3 regions of the Frigoribacterium sp. CFBP 13729 genome follow, and region 3 is predicted to be linked to each of the others. Evidence: predicted binding sites of a transcription regulator. Region 3 holds the regulator's gene; each other region holds the start of a gene.

Region 1 (3,270 bases), on a different contig from region 3:
CATGCCTGCGTTGAAGGCGATCTGCTTCAGCGGAGCGTCGATGGCGACGCGCACGATGTTCGCGCCGGTCGCCTCGTCGCCCTCGAGGTGCAGCTCGGCGAGAGCGGTCTTGCCGGCCTGGATGAGGGCGACGCCACCACCGGCGACGATGCCCTCCTCGACGGCTGCCTTCGCGTTGCGGACGGCGTCCTCGATGCGGTGCTTGCGCTCCTTGAGCTCGACCTCCGTTGCCGCGCCGGCCTTGATGACGGCGACGCCGCCGGCGAGCTTGGCGAGGCGCTCCTGGAGCTTCTCGCGGTCGTAGTCGCTGTCGGTCGCCTCGATCTCGGAGCGGATCTGACGGACGCGGCCCGCGATCTGCTCGGGGTCGCCGGCGCCCTCGACGATGGTCGTCTCGTCCTTGGTGATGACGACCTTGCGAGCACGGCCGAGCAGGTCGAGGGTCGCGTTCTCGAGCTTGAGGCCGACCTCCTCGGCGATGACCTGGCCACCGGTGAGGATGGCGATGTCCTGCAGCTGGGCCTTGCGACGGTCGCCGAAGCCGGGGGCCTTGACGGCGACCGACTTGAAGATGCCGCGGATCTTGTTGACGACCAGGGTCGCCAGCGCCTCGCCGTCGACGTCCTCGGCGATGATGAGCAGCTGCTTGCCGCTCTGGATCACCTTGTCGACGACGGGGAGGAGGTCCTTGATGTTCGAGATCTTCGAGTTGACGATGAGCACGTAGGCGTCCTCGAAGACGGCCTCCTGGCGCTCGGGGTCGGTCACGAAGTACTGCGACAGGTAGCCCTTGTCGAAGCGCATGCCCTCGGTCAGCTCGAGCTCGGTGCCGAAGGTGTTCGACTCCTCGACGGTGACGACGCCCTCCTTGCCGACCTTGTCGATGGCCTCGGCGATGAGCGCGCCGATGGTGGGGTCGGCAGCGGAGATCGAGGCCGTGGCCGCGATCTGCTCCTTGGTCTCGATGTCCTTCGCGTCGGCGAGGAGCTGGGCCGAGACGGCGGCGGCGGCCTTCTCGATGCCGCGCTTCAGCGAGATGGGGTCGGCGCCTGCGGCGACGTTGCGGAGGCCCTCACGGACGAGCGCCTGGGCGAGCACGGTGGCGGTGGTGGTGCCGTCGCCGGCGACGTCGTCCGTCTTCTTGGCGACCTCCTTGACGAGCTCGGCACCGATCTTCTCGAACGGGTCGTCGAGCTCGATCTCCTTGGCGATGGAGACGCCGTCGTTCGTGATGGTGGGGGCGCCCCACTTCTTCTCGAGCACGACGTTGCGGCCGCGCGGGCCGAGCGTGACCTTCACCGCGTCGGCCAGGATGTTCAGGCCGCGCTCGAGGCCACGACGGGCCTCTTCGTCAAAAGCAATGATCTTAGCCATGTGTTTCCTCGTCCCTCCCGGACGTCATGAAGCAGAAGCATTGGCACTCACCAACGGCGAGTGCCAGGGACGATTCTGGCACTCTCACCTATGGAGTGCAAGTGAGCCCCGCACCTCACGACGCCCGGGAGGGGTCAGGCCAGGCGGACGCTCTCCGCCTGCGGCCCCTTGTCGCCCGTGCCGACCTCGAAGACGACCGCCTGGCCCTCCTCGAGGACCTTGTAGCCGTTCATGTCGATGGCGGAGTAGTGGACGAAGACGTCCTGTCCGCCGTCCGTCACGGTGATGAAGCCGTAGCCCTTCTCCGCGTTGAACCACTTGACGGTGCCCTGTGCCATGGTGTCGTTCCCCTTGCTGTGCTCTGGTGCGGCGCGTGCGGTGGTGCCAGTGCCGGGACCAGATGCTAGCCAGGGCGCACAGGCCCGCAGAAGGCCTCGGCGCAGGGTTAACCCGTCGGAAGTGACGAATTCACACGTTCCGCAACGGGGCGGCAACACGACCGCAACGGGACGGCAACGAGGAGGCGCGCCTCAGGGCGCGTAGTCCGCCCCGAGCACCGCGGTCACCGACGAGTCGGGGAACGCGTCGCTCAGCTCGACCCTGGTCGCGCCGAGGTCGCGGGCCACGCCGCGGGCCACGGCCTCGTCGGCCGCGTCGGCGTAGTAGACGATCGTCGAGGGCACGGTGCCGTCGGCGTTGCCCTGGCCGGCCACGGTCCAGCCGGTCTCGGCGAGGGCCAGCGACGCCCGGCTCGCGAGCCCGCTCGTCGTGGTGCCGTTGAGCACGGTGATCGTGGTGACGTCCGGGTCGACGGACGCCGGGTCGGCGGGGGCGACGGTCTCGGCCGGCGTCGCCGGGGAGGCGGTCCCGTCCGTCGCGTCGTCGGCCGGCGTCCCGGACCCGGCCTCGGCCGTCTCGTCGGAGGTCGGAGAGACGAACTGGAAGCTGTCGTTCGCGACGCCGAGGTACACGACGCCCGCGCCGACGAGGACGCCGACCGCGAGGGCGCACCACGCGAAGACGACCCAGCCGCGACCTCGCCGTGCCACGGCTCGGTGGGCCCCGACCCTGTGCAGGTCGCCGGGCACCTCGTCGAATCGGTCGCGGGGGTGTTTCGCCATGGTGTGGTGTCGGTCTTCCGTGTGGGTCAGCGGTCGGTCGGCCCGAACGAGCGGGCGGCCCTCGCCCGGGAGCGCTCCTCACGCAGTCGCAGGAGCCTCCCCACGAGCATGGGCGAGTAGGCAAGTGCAGCAGGCCTGTCGAGGAGGGAGCCGAGCATCTGCTGATAGCGCGCGGTCGTGAGGCCGAGCTCGCGCCGCACCGCCGCCTCCTTCTGTCCGGGCGAGGAAGGGGCACGCTGCTCGAAGTCGAGCAGGGCACGGTCGCGCTCGGACAGCGCGCTCGTGCGCACGTCCCCGCTGCCGCTGCCCTCGTCGCTCACTGCCCCGCCCTCTCGGTCCCGGCCAGCTTAGGGGCGGGCGGCGGAGCAGCCGGGGAGGCGCGGGGCGGTTCGGCCGGTCCGCTCCCAGCCGTCAGCCGGTCGTCCACAGGCGGGTGCCGTGGGCGTCCCCCACCGCCAGCGCACGTCCGTCGAGGGCGAGCACGGCGAAGGCCTCGTCGACGGGCACACCGTCGGGCAGCACGACCGGCACGTCGTGCAGCAGGCCCCGCCGCTCGTACGAGATCCACCGCGCGCCCAGGCCGCCCACCAGGTCGACGAACTCCTGTCGACGGCGTCCGGGCAGGTAGACGAGCGTGCCGGTCGAGACGACGACGAGGGTCGCGTCCCGGGGCGCCTCGGCCGCGAGCCGCACGAGGTCGTCGACGGCGTCGCCCCGCTCGACCCGAGGAGGCGCGGCGGCGGCCACGGAGACAGCCTGCGCCAGCAAGGCGGCC
Region 2 (3,270 bases), on a different contig from region 3:
ATTGAGAAGAAACTAGGGGCGGAATGTTTCCTGCGTGTGTTCTCCCGGTCACCCTGCCGTTTCGTTAGCAATTCGTGACATCGACTCAGCACCTGCCGCGCGGTCGCCCGCAGGGCCGGCGTCACGTCCGCCGGCGGGGTCAGGGGCCAGGGCCGCCGCACGGTCGGCCTCGCGGCCTCGCGCACGGCTCCTCCGGCTCGTCACGACCATGTCGGTGGTGAGCACGATCAGCGCGACCCAGACGATGGCGAAGCCGATCCACCGGCTCGTCGGCATCTCCTCGTGCAGCAGCACGACCCCGACGACGAACTGCAGCACGGGCGCGAGGTACTGCGTCAGCCCGATGGTCGCCAGCGGCAGCCGACGTGCGGCGGCGGCGAAGAGCAGGAGCGGCACCGCCGTCACGATCCCCGAGCTGATCACCGTCAGCGTGTGCACGAGGCTGACGGTGCCGAACACGACACCCCCGCCGATGCCCGTGACGGCCAGCACGACGAGCGCGACCGCCGCGAACGGCGCGACCGCCATCGTCTCGAGGGTCAGCCCGCTGACGGCGTCGACCTTGCCGCCCATCTGCTTCTTGACGAGCCCGTAGGCCCCGAACGAGAAGGCCATGATCAGCGAGGGCCACGGCACCCCGCCCGTGCCCACCGTGATGACGACGACGGCCACGGCGCTCAGGCCGATCGCGACCCACTGCACCGGCCGGAGGCGCTCGCGCAGCACCAGCACCGCGAGCAGCACCGTGACGATCGGGTTGATGAAGTAGCCGAGGGCAGCCTCGACCACGTGCCCGGCCAGGGTCGCGACGATGAAGGTCGTCCAGTTGACGACGATGAGCACGCCGGCCAGCGCCATGGTGCCGACGACCCGCCCCTGACGCAGCAGCGCGAGGAAAGCCGGGAACCCGCGGGTGACGGCGAGCAGCACGACGCAGAAGGCGAGGGAGAAGAGGATGCGCCACGAGACGATCTCGAACGGCCCCGAGGGCGACATGAGCAGGAAGAACACCGGCAGCACGCCCCACAGGCCGTAGGCGCTGACGGCGTAGGCGAGGCCGCCCGACGAGGAGGTGCGGGTGCGGGTCACGAGAGCGCTCTGCGGTTCACGGGACGACTCTAGGGCGGGCCGCCGTCGTCGGACACGGCCACTCCTGCCACGCTGGCTCGCTCCGCTGCCGTTCCCGCCCGGGGACGACGGAGGCCCCCGCCTGGGCGGGGGCCTCCGGGTGGAGCAGGTGCGTCGTCTGCCTAGCGGACGATGACGGCGAGGACGTCGCGCGCCGAGAGGACGAGGTAGTCCTCGCCGGCGTACTTGACCTCGGTGCCGCCGTACTTGCTGTAGATGACCTTGTCGCCGACGGCGACGTCGAGCGGCACGCGGTTGCCGTTGTCGTCGATGCGACCCGGTCCGACCGCCACGACCTCGCCCTCCTGGGGCTTCTCCTTGGCGGTGTCGGGGATCACGAGGCCGGAAGCCGTGGTCTGCTCGGCTTCGACCTGCTGGATGACGATGCGATCTTCGAGCGGCTTGATGGAGACCGACACGGTTGACCTCTGCTTTCTCGGAACTTCGTAGAACGTGGGCTGGCACTTGCCACGTGCGAGTGCCAGAACAACTGTAGAGCCGAACTGGCACTCGGTCAATCCGAGTGCCAGAGTCGGTCGGCGATGGGCGAGACTGGTGGCATGGACACTGCTGAGCTGCTCGACGTGCTCTCGCCCGAGGGGCTCCGACTGCTCGACTCGCTCCCTGCGTGGAGCGCGTCCGACGACGTCGTCGGCGCCGTCGCGGCGCTCCGCCGGCAGGGCCACTCGCCCTCCCTGGTCGCGGCCGTGCTGAGCCAGTCCCGGCTCCGGGCCAAGGCCGTCGCGAAGTTCGGCGACTTCGCCAGCCGCATGCTCTTCACCGAGGCCGGTCTCGAGCAGGCCACGCGCCTCCCCGTCGCCGCCCGTCACGCCGGCCGCTACCGGGCCGCCGGGCTCCGCAGCGTCGCCGACCTCGGCTGCGGCATCGGCGGCGACGCGCTCGCCCTGGCCGCCCTCGAGCTCGACGTGCTGGCGGTCGACCGCGACGAGGTCACCGCGGCCGTCGCCTCCTACAACCTCGCGCCGTGGGCCTCGTCCCGCGTCGTGCACGGCGACGCCGCGACGGTCGACGTCGGCGACGTCGAGGGCGTGTTCCTCGACCCGGCCCGCCGCACGGCCGGCCACGCCGCGACGAGGCGCCTGGCCGACCCGGCCGACTGGTCGCCCTCGCTCGACGTCGCGTTCGGCTGGGCCGAGCGACTGCCCACCGGGGTCAAGCTCGGCCCCGGCGTCGACCGCGAGCTGCTGCCCCTCGACGCCGAGTGCCAGTGGATCTCGGTCGACCGCGAGGTCGTCGAGGTCGGCGTCTGGTTCGGGCCGCTCGCCCGCCCCGGCGTGGGCCGGGCCGCGCTCGTCGTGGGAGCGCACGGCACGGCCGAGCTGACCGCTCCCGCCGACTCCGACGACGTCGAGGTCGGCGAGCTCGGCGAGTACCTCTACGAGCCCGACGGAGCCGTCATCCGCGCCCGGCTGATCGGCGACCTGGCTCGGCGGCTCGGTGCCCGGTCGCTCAGCCGGGACATCGCGTGGCTCACCTCCGACGAGGCGGTCGAGACGCCGTTCGCCCAGGTGTTCCGCGTCGTCGAGACGTTCCCGCTCGACGAGAAGACCCTCAAACGCGAGCTGCGCACCCGGGGCATCGGCCGGCTCGAGATCAAGAAGCGCGGCGTCGACGTCGACCCCGCCGCGTTCCGCAAGCGGCTGTCGCTGCAGGGCACGCACGCCGCGACCCTGGTGCTGACCCGGGTGGCCGGTCGCCACACGGCTCTGCTCTGCGAGCGCGTCTGACGACTGGCCACCCAGGCGGCCCGTCGTCCTGACGGCCCGCCGCCCGGACGACCTGCCCCTCTGCGGGCCTGCCCCAGGAGGCGCGGGTCAGGACTGCCCGTAGCCGCCGTCGAAGGTTCCGGACGACCCGCCGGGCATGCTCGCGAAGAAGACGATCAGCCCGATCCAGATGATCACCGCGAGGGCGATGCCCGCGTAGCCGACGATGAGGCCCGGCAGCCAGAGCTTGCGGGCCTGCCGCTCACGCCGGCCGGCGATGTGGCCGAGCACGACCGCCGCGATCGAGAACACGACGCCGGCACCGAAGGTGACGATGACCCCGAGGAACCCGACGATCGACGCGACGAGCGACAGGACGCTGAGGACGCTCGAGGGCTTCGTGGCACCTGCCGAA
Region 3 (3,270 bases):
CCCACCTCCGACCTCGATCCCGAGGGCCGTGCGGCCGTCGCCGGGCTGATCGCGGACGGCTGGGTCGAGGGGCGCGAGGCGCTGGCCGGTCGGGTCGTCCTCACGCGCACGGGGCGACTCATGGCCGACGCCGTGGTCCGCCGGCTGCTCCCGGTCTGAGTCCGACCTGCCCGGGGCACGCTCGTGGGGCGACGTCCTGCCGAGACGACGCGAGGCGCGCCTCCCAGACGGGAGACGCGCCTCGACGGGCGTGCCGGCGGGCTACGCCTTGATGAACTCGATGCTCAGCGGGTACTTGTAGTACTCGCCCCGGTTGGCCGCCAGGGCGGCGATGATGCCGAAGACGATCACGAGGATGCCCGCGACGAGCGTTATCACGAGGCCGATGCCGAGGAACGACGTGGCGCCTCCGACGAGGTACGCGATGAGCACGGTCAGCTGGAAGTTCAGCGCGACGCGGCTGTGCTCGCGGACGAACGGGCCGCGGTCCTTGAGCACGAGGTAGCCGACCAGGGGCGCGACGAAGCTGAGCAGGATGCCGCCGACGTGGATCAGCGTGGCCCAGAGCTTCTCGTCCTCGGGGCGCAGGGGCTGAGGCGGCTGCGGGGCGCCGTAGCCGGGCTGCTGGCCGTAGCCGGGCTGCTGGCCGTAGCCGGGCTGCTGCGGGCCGGGCTGACCGGGCTGCTGCCCGTGGCCGGGCTGGCCCTGACCGGGCTGCTGGCCCCAGCCGGAGCCCTGCGGGTCGTTCGGCTGGGAGGGAGGGGTGTCGGTCATCTGCTCACCTGTTCGTCGTCGTGGGCCCGACCGGGTCGAGGCGAACGGGCGCGTCGCGGGTGGTCGGTGCTGGCCGCCCGGCCGGACGAGGTGGTCCGGCGGGCGTCACGGCGAGCATAGGGCAGGAGGTGCGGGTCGAGTAGGCCTCGCGGGCCGCGTGACGTAGGATTGGCAGTCTGGCAGGACGAGTGCCAGCGAGCTCGGGTCGTCGTCGTGACGTGCCCCGCCGCCGGCCGTGCGAGAGGGAGGTGCGTCGTGGTCTCGGAACGTGGTCTCGAGGTGCTGCGCGTCATCGTGCACGACTACGTCGCGTCCCGCGAGCCCGTGGGCTCGAAGTCGATCGTCGAGCGGCACCACTTCGGCGTCTCGGCCGCCACGATCCGCAACGACATGGCGCTCCTCGAAGAAGAAGAGCTGATCGCGGCGCCCCACACCTCCTCTGGTCGGGTGCCGACCGACAAGGGCTACCGCCTCTTCGTCAACCACCTCGCCGACCTGCGTCCGCTGACCACCGCGCAGCGGCAGGCGATCGAGACGTTCCTCGGCGACTCGGCCGACCTCGACGAGGTCCTCGGCCGCACGGTCCGCCTCCTGTCCCAGCTGACGAACCAGGTGGCGCTCGTGCAGTACCCCTCGTTCTCGCGGGCGCGCGTGCGGCACGTCGAGCTGGTCAGCCTCGCCGAGCGGCGTGTCATGACCGTGCTCATCACCGACACGGGGCAGGTCGAGCAGCGGCTCGTCGAGCTGCCCGTCGTCGTCGACGACGAGTTCCTCGCCGAGCTCCGCCGGGCGCTCAACGCGGCGGTGGGCGGCACCGAGCTGAGCGCGGCCGCCGCGCTGCTCGGCGACCTGCACGAGGGCTTCCGCCCCGAGCAGGCCGTCGTGGTCGGCGTCGTCGTCGCCAGCCTGGTCGAGCAGCTCGCCGCCGGGCGTCAGGAACGCCTCGTGATGGCCGGCGCGGCCAACCTCGTGCGCACCGGCGACGACTTCAGCGGCGACCTCTACCCCGTCCTCGAGGCGATCGAGCAGCAGGTGGCCCTGCTGCGCCTCTTCGGCGAGATGCAGCTCGACGCGGTCGACGTGGCCGCGAGCATCGGACGAGAGAACGCCTCCTTCGGCCTCTCCCAGGCGTCCGTGCTGGCGAGCGGGTACACCTCGACGGGCAGCGAGGTCGCGCGCCTCGGCGTGCTCGGCCCGATGCGCATGGACTACTCGACCAACATGGCCGCCGTGCGTGCGGTGGCCCGTTATCTGTCGTCGCTGCTCTCCGAGCGCTGACGACCCGCACCTCCCCGGCCCTGCGCGACCGCGCCGCGCCCCCTGACCAGCCCCCACGAGACCACCCCCAGACACCAGAGGCAGACGAGAACAAGTGGCAGATCATTACGACGTGCTCGGAGTCGACCGGTCGGCGACGCCCGACGAGATCAAGAAGGCGTACCGCAGGCTCGCACGCGAGCTGCACCCGGACGTCAACCCCAGCCCCGAGGCCTCCGAGCGCTTCAAGGACGTCACGCACGCCTACGACGTGCTGAGCGACCCGCAGCAGCGCGAGCGCTACGACCTCGGCCCGCAGGCCGGGTTCGGCGGCGGGGGCGGCGGCGCGGCGGGCTTCGGCGACATCTTCGACGCGTTCTTCGGAGGCGGAGGAGGCGGGGGTCAGCGACAGGGCCCGCGATCGCGTCGCGAGCGCGGCCAGGACGCCCTGCTGCGCCTCGAGGTCGACCTCGAGGAGATCGTCTTCGGCACGACCCGCGACATCGAGGTCGACACGGCCGTGCTCTGCGAGACCTGCAACGGGTCGTGCTGCGCGCCCGGCACGTCGCCCCAGACCTGCGACATCTGCCACGGCTCCGGCCAGATCCAGCGGACCGTCCGGTCGCTGCTCGGCAACGTCATGACGTCGAGCCCCTGCGGCACCTGCCGCGGCTACGGCACCGTCATCCCGAACCCGTGCCCGACCTGCCAGGGCCAGGGCCGGGTGCGCGCGCGCCGCACGATCCCGATCGACATCCCCGCGGGCGTCGACACGGGCATCCGGCTGCAGCTGCCGAGCCAGGGCGAGGTCGGCCAGGCCGGCGGGCCCAACGGCGACCTCTACCTCGAGGTCAAGGTGCGCCACCACGACATCTACAGCCGCGACGGCGACGACCTGCTCGCGACCCTCGAGGTCCAGATGGCCGACGCCATCCTGGGCACCGAGACGACCCTGCACGCGCTCGACGGCGAGGTCGAGATCGAGCTCAAGGCCGGCACCCAGAGCGCCGACGTCATCACGATCCGCGACCGGGGCATCACGAAGCTCCGCGGCACCGGGCGCGGCGACCTGAAGATCGGCATCCAGGTGGTGACGCCGACAAAGCTCAGCCACAAGGAGCGAGAGCTCATCGAGAAGTTCGCGGCCGGACGCCGCTCGGCGGCGCCCGAGCTCTCGCAGTTCCAGCAGGGCCTGTTCGGCAAGCTCCGCGACCGGTTCCTGCACTTCTGATCGTGGCC

The links. Region 3 encodes HrcA, which represses chaperone genes, less so after heat shock. Its sites were predicted from a motif close to TTNGCACTCGNNNNNNNCGAGTGCNAA; they were not measured.
Region 1: the regulator HrcA is predicted to act here: its motif matches at 1,415-1,441, upstream of groL (chaperonin GroEL).
Region 2: the regulator HrcA is predicted to act here: its motif matches at 1,632-1,658, upstream of groES (co-chaperone GroES).

The regions. Positions count from the first base shown of each region.
Region 1 covers NZ_JACYUR010000002.1:208,056-211,325, reverse strand. The annotation lists gene groL (chaperonin GroEL) at 1-1,374, opposite strand, end outside; gene IFT77_RS07435 (cold-shock protein) at 1,509-1,712, opposite strand; gene IFT77_RS07430 (LytR C-terminal domain-containing protein) at 1,905-2,495, opposite strand; gene IFT77_RS07425 (DUF3263 domain-containing protein) at 2,522-2,815, opposite strand; gene IFT77_RS07420 (DUF2332 domain-containing protein) at 2,907-3,270, opposite strand, start outside.
Region 2 covers NZ_JACYUR010000003.1:1,414-4,683, forward strand. The annotation lists gene rarD (EamA family transporter RarD) at 49-1,089, opposite strand; gene groES (co-chaperone GroES) at 1,251-1,547, opposite strand; gene IFT77_RS10380 (SAM-dependent methyltransferase) at 1,689-2,876, shown strand; gene IFT77_RS10385 (DUF4190 domain-containing protein) at 2,964-3,270, opposite strand, start outside.
Region 3 covers NZ_JACYUR010000001.1:594,186-597,455, reverse strand. The annotation lists gene hemW (radical SAM family heme chaperone HemW) at 1-159, shown strand, start outside; gene IFT77_RS17365 (DUF4870 domain-containing protein) at 262-774, opposite strand; gene hrcA (heat-inducible transcriptional repressor HrcA) at 1,030-2,052, shown strand; gene dnaJ (molecular chaperone DnaJ) at 2,147-3,262, shown strand; gene IFT77_RS02640 (16S rRNA (uracil(1498)-N(3))-methyltransferase) at 3,265-3,270, shown strand, end outside.